DNA from 3 places in the Sporacetigenium mesophilum DSM 16796 genome. Region 1 is predicted to be linked to each of the others. Evidence: riboswitches for the same ligand, from Rfam matches in the RefSeq annotation. Region 1 holds a riboswitch; each other region holds the start of a gene.
What was found. Region 1 has a riboswitch for cyclic di-GMP ahead of BS62_RS14005 (IS1595 family transposase). Riboswitches for the same ligand answer to the same signal wherever they lie in the genome.
Positions count from the first base shown of each region.

Region 2: linked by a shared signal. The riboswitch ahead of BS62_RS09815 (SH3 domain-containing protein) and the one ahead of BS62_RS14005 (IS1595 family transposase) in region 1 are both predicted to bind cyclic di-GMP.
Region 3: linked by a shared signal. The riboswitch ahead of BS62_RS06030 (flagellar basal body protein) and the one ahead of BS62_RS14005 (IS1595 family transposase) in region 1 are both predicted to bind cyclic di-GMP.

Region 1 is NZ_JCANUR010000025.1:2,025-5,313, reverse strand. It holds gene BS62_RS14015 (FMN-binding protein) at 1-493, shown strand, start outside; gene BS62_RS14010 (NAD-dependent protein deacylase) at 599-1,306, shown strand; cyclic di-GMP riboswitch class I at 1,361-1,455, shown strand; gene BS62_RS14005 (IS1595 family transposase) at 1,635-2,681, shown strand; gene BS62_RS14000 (hypothetical protein) at 2,749-3,150, shown strand.
Region 2 is NZ_JCANUR010000011.1:29,552-32,840, forward strand. It holds gene BS62_RS09805 (tetratricopeptide repeat protein) at 1-599, shown strand, start outside; gene BS62_RS09810 (acyl-CoA thioesterase) at 743-1,165, shown strand; cyclic di-GMP riboswitch class I at 1,467-1,567, shown strand; gene BS62_RS09815 (SH3 domain-containing protein) at 1,617-3,289, shown strand, end outside.
Region 3 is NZ_JCANUR010000005.1:17,857-21,145, reverse strand. It holds gene fliF (flagellar basal-body MS-ring/collar protein FliF) at 1-1,042, opposite strand, end outside; gene fliE (flagellar hook-basal body complex protein FliE) at 1,066-1,359, opposite strand; gene flgC (flagellar basal body rod protein FlgC) at 1,369-1,773, opposite strand; gene BS62_RS06030 (flagellar basal body protein) at 1,778-2,095, opposite strand; cyclic di-GMP riboswitch class I at 2,191-2,276, opposite strand; cyclic di-GMP riboswitch class I at 2,474-2,558, opposite strand; gene BS62_RS06025 (hypothetical protein) at 2,760-3,289, opposite strand, start outside.

The DNA.
Region 1 (3,289 bases):
AGCAAAAGTTGACGTTGTAACTGGTGCTACTCATTCATCTAGAAACTTTAATGAACTTGCAGCAGCTGCAATAGAAAAGGCAAAAACTGGGGATACTACAGCGGCAATAGTACCTCTTTATGAAGATGGTACTTACAAAGTTGAAGCAGATAAATTTGACGATCATGGTTGGAAACCTTTTGTAGAACTTGAAATAAAAGATCATAAAATTGCAAATGTAAATTTTGATTATATAAATGAAGCTGGTAAGTTAAAGTCTGAAGATGCAGAGTACAAAGCTAATATGGAACCAGTTGCAAAAACTTATCCAGAAAAATATATGCCTGAATTAGAAAAAGCATTAGTTGATAAGCAACTTATAGGTGATGTTGCAGCTGTATCTGGTGCTACACATTCTTCTGATAACTTCAAAGCATTAGTAGAATATGCTTTAGATGATTTAGCAGAAGTAGGTAAAACTGGCACTGCTTCTATGAGCATGACTGAAGAATAAAAAATAGTATATAAAAGTTATATTGTAATAGGGCGATTAAATAATCGCCCTATTTTTTAATATAAGGATATAATATAGTAGAAATAGTAAAAAGGATGTGACTATATGGATAATAATTATATAGAAATAGTAAAAATCTTAAAAGAATCAAAAAATACAGTGGTGTTAACAGGAGCAGGTATTAGTACAATGTCTGGAATTCCTGATTTTAGATCATCAAATGGAATATACTCAACTACTCCAGAAGTAGCTTTATCCAAAGGATATTTTTTAAGAAATACTGAGAAGTTTTATAAGTTTTTTAAAGAATTTTTCGTATTTAATAAGTTTAAGCCTAATATTGCTCATGAAATTTTGGCAAAATGGGAAGAAGAAGGCTATATTTCAAGTATTATAACTCAAAATGTGGACAATCTACATCAATTAGCTGGCAGTAAAAATGTGTTAAATATACACGGGAATGTTGATACTGGAACTTGTTTAATTTGTGGTAATAGTTATTCTCAAAATGAATATTTAAAAAATTACAAATGTGAATGTGGTGGATTAATAAAGCCAGACATAGTTTTGTATGATGAGAATGTACCTTTATTCTCTGAAGCTATAAATAGGGTATCTAGTTGCGATTGTCTATTAGTATTAGGTACATCATTAGTTGTGTATCCTGTAGCAAGCCTTATAGAATACATTCCTAAACATAGTAAAATTATTATAATAAATTATACAGATACTCCTTACACTAACTCTAATAAAGTAATTTCTATAAAAGATGAGATAGGCAAAACTTTAACTGAAATAGACAGTAGATGGTGATACATATATTTACAAGATATTATATAAAATATATAATAATTATATAGGACTAAAATTCGATAAAGGCAAACTTTGGGAAACCTAGGGACGCAAAGCTAAAGGGGCTAATTTTACACTTGTAAGTGTAATTATGCCAGCCAGTTGCCGAAGAGAGCATAGATGTGTGTCTATTAAAGCTATTCTTTTTGAATAGCTTTTTTAATTACTTTAAAGCTTTATTAATTCTTTTAGGCTATGTTAGACAATTGTGTGATTAATTATATAAAAATAGGTTATAATATAGATATCTGCTATGTTTCAATAAATTTTTAGAAAGGATGATTATATTATGCCTACAAAAAGTATGAAAGCCCTAGTAAAAAGTCTAAACAAAAATGAACTTAGAGACCTAATTTCTATAGCACAGGAAATTTTAAGTAATTTATTCAATTCGGATGAAATTAAAGATAATATCAAAGAAAGTAGATTTTCTAAGGGATATGAATGTCCTAAGTGCCAATGCAAAGAAGTTAATAAAAATGGCAAATCTAGAGGTAGACAAAGATATATCTGTAAGAGATGTCGTACTACTTTTGATGAGATGACACTATCTCCATTTTCTAGCACTAATTTGAGTTTAGATAAATGGCTAAAATATTGTGAGTTAATGATATTAGGACTTTCTATAAGAAAATGTGCAGAAGAAGTAGGTGTAGGCGTTAAAACATCTTTTTTTATGAGACATAGAATACTAGATGTAATTAATTTATCACTAAAAAATGATATTGTTGAAGGAATAGTTGAAGTAGATGAAGTTTTTTTAAGAGAATCCTATAAAGGAAATCACTCAAAAAGTACTACTTTTATTATGCCTAGAGAGCCTAGACAAAGAGGTAAAGGAAAGTACGATAAGAAAAAGAGAGGTATATCAAAAGAACAAATTTGTATAGAATCAGCCATAGATAGAAAAGGAAATATCCTTATGGGTACTGTGTGTAAAGGTAGAATAACTAAAAATGAAATAGTTAACTTCTTTGATGGAAAAATAGGCAAAGATGTTACTTTTTGTACAGATTCACATAAATCATATCCTAAGATAGATAAAGAACTTAAGGTAAGCTTAAAACAAATTCCTAGAGGAAAACAAATGATAGATAGCGTATATCATTTACAACATATAAACGCCCTTCATAGTGGATTTAAGAGATGGATACAGGTATTTAATGGTGTGTCCAGTAAATATTTGAACAACTATTTGGCTTGGTTTAAGTTTTTACAAATAAGCAAAAAGAATAAGAAATCTGATAGAATCAGAGATATGTTAGTTAATGTAGCAACTAAAGAAACTTATATTACTAGATATACTATAAAGAACAGACTTATTGAACTAACTTAAAATATAGTATATAGTATAATCAAAGTTTACAGTTGTATAAAACTTTATATTAAATATAATGGAGGGAGTGCTTAAAATTAAGGAATCAGTAAAATTCATAAATTATATATATAGTGCTATTATGCTTGCAATTTCACTATTTCTTTTTTTTACATTTAAAGAAAGCAATAAATTTATATTTTACTTTGCAACTTTTTTATTGTTCGCTTCAGGAGTAGTAATTGAGTGGACGTATTCTTTTTCAGATGTAAAACCTTTAAAGCTAAGCATTATTTTAACTATTATAGCTTTATTTATTCCCGTATTAGCTTTATATATTTTAACATTATTAAAAGTAAATGAGTACAATGCACCAATAGCAATTCTCCTAAATATTGCTATTGTAAATTACTTAGTTAGAAATTTAGAGTCAATAAAGAAGATATTTAATAAATATTTTACAAAAAATGATGAGCATCCTAATAAATAAAATACGTATTCTTTATATAAAACGCAACTAAATACTGTAACATTCCATCAATGTTATATAATTTGGTTGCGTAAATTGTGGATAATGTTTATAAATTAAGAATCACTTACTGTTAAAATTAATCAATAACTGTATCACA
Region 2 (3,289 bases), on a different contig from region 1:
AAAATAATATTCCTGTAGCAATAATTGTTCTTTTAGCAGCTGGCATAATAGGTCAATCTATATATGGCTATAATGAAATATCGAATTTAAACAACCAAGTTAGTACATTAAATACTCAAGTTGGAGATTATAAAGAAGACTTAGCAAATTCAAAGAAAGAAAACAATGATCTTAAGTTTCAAATTGGAAACAATAAACCTATAATTAAAAAAGAAGTTGTAATTGCAGATGAACACGCTCTCTACAAAAAAGCATTAGATGAAAAGAAGAGAGGGCTTCGTAAAGATTCTATAAAGAGTTTTGAATATCTTGCGGAATATGGAAAAGACAAGTTATATGTTTCTGAATCTATATTTATATTAGGTAGCATATATGAATCTATGAAGGATTATGATACTGCTTTAAAATACTACAATAACTATATTAGTAGATATACAGCAAAAGACAACTATTACGACCACTCATTATACAATATAGCCATGATATACAAAGAAAAAGGCGATATGGAAAAATGTAAGCAGAAATTAAATGAATTAATAAATGTAGTTCCAAATAGTATATACAATAACTCAACAACTAAAAAAATAATAAATAGTTAATTAAAAAGAAAGCATATAAAAATGCTTTCTTTTTTATTTTAAAACATGATTATTATCAATTTAAGAAGGATTTTACAATTATTAAATGAATATAGTAAATAATTCTATTTTTAAATTATAAGACGAACAAGGGGGAGCACAGAATGAAACACTATACAATGTCAAAGTTAGTGAAATCAGAAGATTTAAATCACCATGGGACTTTATTTGCTGGAAGAATGGCAGAATGGTTTATAGAAGGTGCATTTATTGCTGCTGCAAGTACATATAAAAATCCTGACAACATGGTTTGTTTAAAAATGCATGGACTTAAATTCACTTGCCCTGTAAAAAAAGGAGAGATTATAACTCTTGAAACTAAAGTTGTTTATACAGGAAATACTAGTATGACTGTGTATGGTAAGGTTATAAAAAATGATGATACAGATAAGGTTATTGTAGATGGATTTACAACTTTTATATGTGTTGATGAAAACGGTAAGAAAATGCCACATAATATAGTTTTACCAGAACCAAAAAATGAAGAAGAGGCAAAACTTAAAGAATATGCTAAAACTTTAAAATAAATCTAAAATGTATTATATAAGAGAAGGTGCTATATAGCACCTTCTTTTTTTGTGGTAATAAATACGATTTTGAGTAACGTACCTAGTTTTCAATACCGCTTAAGACGTGAACATAGCGAATTTTAGTTTTTGTTAAAATATAAAGGGTTTTATTGTTATTTGATGAATACATTATTATGTAAATATATTGTAATAATTTACATAATATGTAGAAATTAGTATAAAAAAATATTATAATTAAATTGAATGCAATACTACGCAAACTAAATTTAGTTTCAAGGGGTAGTATAAAATATAACAAACTCGATAAAGGCAAACCTAGGAAAACTTAGAGACGCAAAGCTAAAGGGGCTAATTTTATATTAATAACCATAAGTATAATTATGCCAGCCAGCTACCGAAAGGAGCGGATTAATAAGTATTAAAAAATTTTATACTAAGGAGTGGTTTTTTGAAAAAAAAGATGCCGATAATTTTAACAACTCTAGCTGTACTTCCGTTAGCAGCAGTAGATGCTAATGCAGCTCCAAGTGTAGGGGTAGTTACAGCTTCTTCATTAAATGTAAGAAGTGGCCCAGGTACAAATAACAAGGTGCTTTTTACACTTAAAAAAAATGAAGAAGTAAAAATATTAGAAAATTCAAATGGGTGGTATAAAATAGAAGCCAAGTCAGGAAAAGAAGGATGGGTATCTGGTCAATATATAAGTGTAGGTACTTCATCTAACCAACAAGATAATGCTAATATAACAATAAAGGTAGTAAATGTAGATGGGTTAAATATGAGAAGTGGACCAAGTACTGCATTTAGGGTAAATAAGGTATTAAACAAGGGGACAGAGGTAGAAGTAGTATCAGAAAAAGATGGTTGGTCACAAATTAAATTTAATAATATGAGCGGACATGTAGCAAGTAGATACTTAGATAATAAGACAGAGTCAAAACCAGTTGAGGCGCCTAAACCGGTTGAGACACCTAAGGAAGATAAAGTTACAGATAATAATGAACAAACTGCAAAAACTGTAAAGAAAGTCGTAAATGTAAATGACCTTAATATGAGAATGGGCCCAAGTACTAGATATAAGGTAATAACTGTTTTAGATAAAGGTGCAGTAGTAGAAGTAACATCAGAAAAAGATGGATGGAGTAATATAAAATATAATAATCAAACTGGATGTGTAGCAAGTAGGTACTTAAATGAAGTGCAAGCACCTCCAACTACTCAAAAGCCAGAGGAACCTAAATTACCAGATAATAGTCAGCCAGTAATTACTATAGCTAAAACTGTAAATGTAGATGGCCTGAATATGAGAAGCGGCCCTGGTACTACACATAAGGTAGTTACAGTATTAAATAAAGGTGCAGCAGTAGAAGTAACATCAGAAAAAGATGGATGGAGTCATATAAAATATAATAATCAAAGTGGATGTGTAGCAAGCAGGTATTTAAATGAAGTACAAACACCTCCAACTACTCAAACACCAAGTGAACCTGAAGTTCCTAATAATGGACCAATAAATAACCCAGGTGGAAATTATGCAAACAATAGTGGAACTGTTGAGGAAAAGGTTTTAAATTATAGTTTAAATGAACATTTAGCAAAACAAGCAGTACTAGATCAAGTTATACATTCAGCAAATGTTAGAAGTTCAATTACTCTTACTAGTTTTATAAGAGCTGTTGAAGATGATATTAAATATTATTTAGATCCAACAAATTTTGCAAAAACTCAAAATGGAATGTATCAATTTTTAAAGCTAAATACATATAGAGACATATCTGAAGAAAAACTAAATACTTATTTGAATAATCTAAAGTTTAAATCTAACCAAACAAATATATTTGCTAACAAAGCTAGTGTATTTATAGATGCATCAAAAAAACATAATGTAGATGTTATATATTTAGTATCTCATGCTATGTGGGAAACTGGATATGGAACTTCCCGTTTAGCACAAGGAGAGACTGTATATTCATATAAAGGTCAAACTCTTAGCAAACCTGCTGTTGTATATAATTTCTTTGGAATAGGGGCTATAGACAAAAATGCAAACGTATATGGGGCAGAGGCTGCATATTGTAATGGATGGACAAGTGTAGACTCAGCTATATATGGAGCTGCAGA
Region 3 (3,289 bases), on a different contig from region 1:
TCTCTGTTTTTCCTACTTCGTACTCAATTGTCTCTTCTTTACTTTGATTTTTGCCGGCCCCATTATTTGCTGTATTGCTCATATTATTATCTACTAGCGAACCTCCATTAGAGTTATCTGTAGATGTATTTTCAGAACGTGTCTCTTTCTTAATAACCTTTTCTGGATCTATTTTTATTTGCGTTGTTTGTGTAGTGTCAAAATTAAGATCTGTATTAACAGTTGCTTTTACTTTACCAGCGCCAAACATAGGCTCCAACATATCTACTATAGATTTTTTCAGCTGAGTATTTAATTTAGATTCAGCTTGTTTTGTTTCATCTAAATTAGCTCCATTTGGAAGATCTTTTTGTTTATCTTCATCAAATATTCCTTCTGATAAAAGCCTCATATTTTGATCTACTACTTCTACGTTTTCCTTAGGTATATCGTTTGTACTTCCAGATACTAAAGATACTATTGATTTAACCTGCGAGTTACTCAAATTAGCTCCTGGTTTTAGTGTTATGTATACTGCTGCTTTTCCTGGTGTTGATTCCTTTACAAATACGGACTTTTCACCTTGGGTAATATGTACTCTAGCATTTTCTACTTGAGAAAAGCTTTTTATTGTCTTTTCAATTTCTCCTTGTATCATTCTTTGTTTCTTGATTTCAAATTCTTCATCTGTCAATCCTATAGAAGAACCTTCATCCATTAATTCAAAACCCTTTGAGCCATTAGTTATAGTTGGAGAAAGTTCTAGCCTTAATTTATCTACCTCTTGTTTTGGAACATATATTGTATTTCCTTCTATTTTCGTATCTACTTTTCTAGATTCTAGTTCCTGTGATATACTTGCAGCATCCTTAGGATCTAGGTTTGAAAATAAAACATCATACTTACTTTTTTTAACATACATTGCTGTAAATATAGTAGCAAGTATAACAGCTAGGACACCTACTCCAATTGCTATTTTTTTAGCATTGGTTAAAGACTTGAATTTTTCAACGTTATTAGAAAAAAACCTTTTCACTTTTTCCATTATATTTTGTTGTTCCATTTATTTGCTCCTTGCTTAAAAGGCTATATTTGCACCTTATTTATTTCTTGATATGCTTCAACAAACTTGTTCCTTACTTCAAGAAGTAATTGCATAGACATTTGCGATTCTTGTACTGATAACATAACGTCATGCATTGCTACGTCTTCTCCTTTTATAAGGCTTTGTACCATATTATCTGAGCTTACTTGAGCTCCATTAGCATTATCTATAGCATGTTTAAATATATCTGAGAAATTTGAATTAGATTGTTCTGCTACCTTATTGTCACTATTTATTACCTTACTGCCAATTTGTGCTATTTCAGTTATCTGCATTTGCTACCCCTACCTTCCTATTTCTAAAGCCTTAGATATCATGTTTTTTTGAGCATTTAATGTATCTACATTGGATTCATAAGCTCTTGATGCAGCCATTAAATCTGACATTTCTACTAAAATATCTACGTTTGGATATTCTACATAACCCTTTTCATTTGCATCAGGATGAGATGGATCATAAACTTGCTTTAAAGGTGATTTATCTTCTTCTATAGCTGTAGTCTTTACCCCTAGCATTCCTAACTTTTTATCAAAGTTTTCTTCAAATATTGCAACTTTACGTCTATATGCTTCTCCATTAGCTCCCCTTGTAGTACTCATATTGGCTATATTTGAAGATATTGTATCTATTCTAAGCCTTTCTGATGATAATCCGCTTGTACTTATTCTCATCCCACTAAAAACACTCATTTAATTACCTCCCAGATATAATACTCTTTGTCATTGATATCTTGCTATTTGCTAAAGTTACTAATGCATTATATTGAAGACTTGTAGCTGCTTGATTTACCTTTTCTACTTCTAAATCAACGTTATTCCCATCTACTCTCATGCTAGTTGACTTATCTACTTTTTCTTCTATTTCAGGTGTTGCGCTATTTAATGTTTCTTCAAAACTTACATATCTTCTTTTGTATCCTGGTGTATTTATATTTGCAATATTATGTGCTATAGCTTTACTTCTTAAATCTGTAGCGCCTAACCCTATTTTTATTAAATCGTATGTATTCATGCCTACCTCCTTATAAATAAAAAAACTACTCCAAAGGGAATAGTTAAATACGAACGCACTTAAATAAAGATACATAAGTTATGTAAATTTCGCTCGGATGCAACTGGCTGACATAGTTATAATAACCTTAGTCCCTCTAGCTTTGTGTCCCTAGGTTTCCCTAGATTTACCTATTTAATTTTTCTTATTGTACAATTTTTTCACATTTTTCTACAAATATATACATTTTCTAACAATTTTAGTTACTAATATATTAAATTATATACTATTTTTATCTTTTTTACTATGTATTAAGCTAAATTTTGACAAAATTCTCTATATTTTTTTACAAAAAAAGCTACCCAGAACGAGTAGCGTTATATCAATGACTTTTAACTCATTCGCAACTGGCTAACATAGTTTTCCAACCTTAGTCCCTATAGTTTTGCGTCGCTAGATTTCTCTAGGTTTGCCTATGTAATTTTTCTGTAAATATATTATAAGTCCATTATACGTAATTTTTACAAATTTTAATAGGGTTTTTTGAAATTTTACATATTTTTCTTTTTTTCTGCAATAAAGTTATTTTATTTACTACAATAAATCTAACTAAATTATATTCTGAATTTAAAATAAGTATGAGCTTAAATAAAAAACCTTTAGTACTCATACTTTTTATTTTATATTATTTAAATATTTTAAGAACCATATCATTAATAATATTGTTTTGAAATTTCATATGTTCAGATGGATTTATTAAAACAGCTTCTTTCGTATATTTAATTACTTCTATATAATCTTCTATATAATTTTCTTCATTTTTTATTTTAACTTTTACATTTTCTATCATCTGTGCCAATGAAACTAACTTATCTTTTGATTCAGTTAATTTAGTTTTTATATTAGCTATTTCTCTCAAAGCATTATTTATATCATCAATACCTTTATATTCATTATTTAAATACACATATTCTTGCTTGGTTTGGTTATATTCATTTTCTTTATTTAACTTATAGTTTTTACCTTCTAACCATTGCTCTATATTACTTGCTTGATTTACAAAATCTTTGATAATATTTTTATACTTAGATTCCTCTTTACTTTTATTCTTTATTGACTCCATATAAATCTCTTTAGCTTTTCTGAGAGAATTTTCTATCTGATTTATCTTTAATTCTTCTGCTTGAATTAAAGATATCTTTTCTTGAATATTTC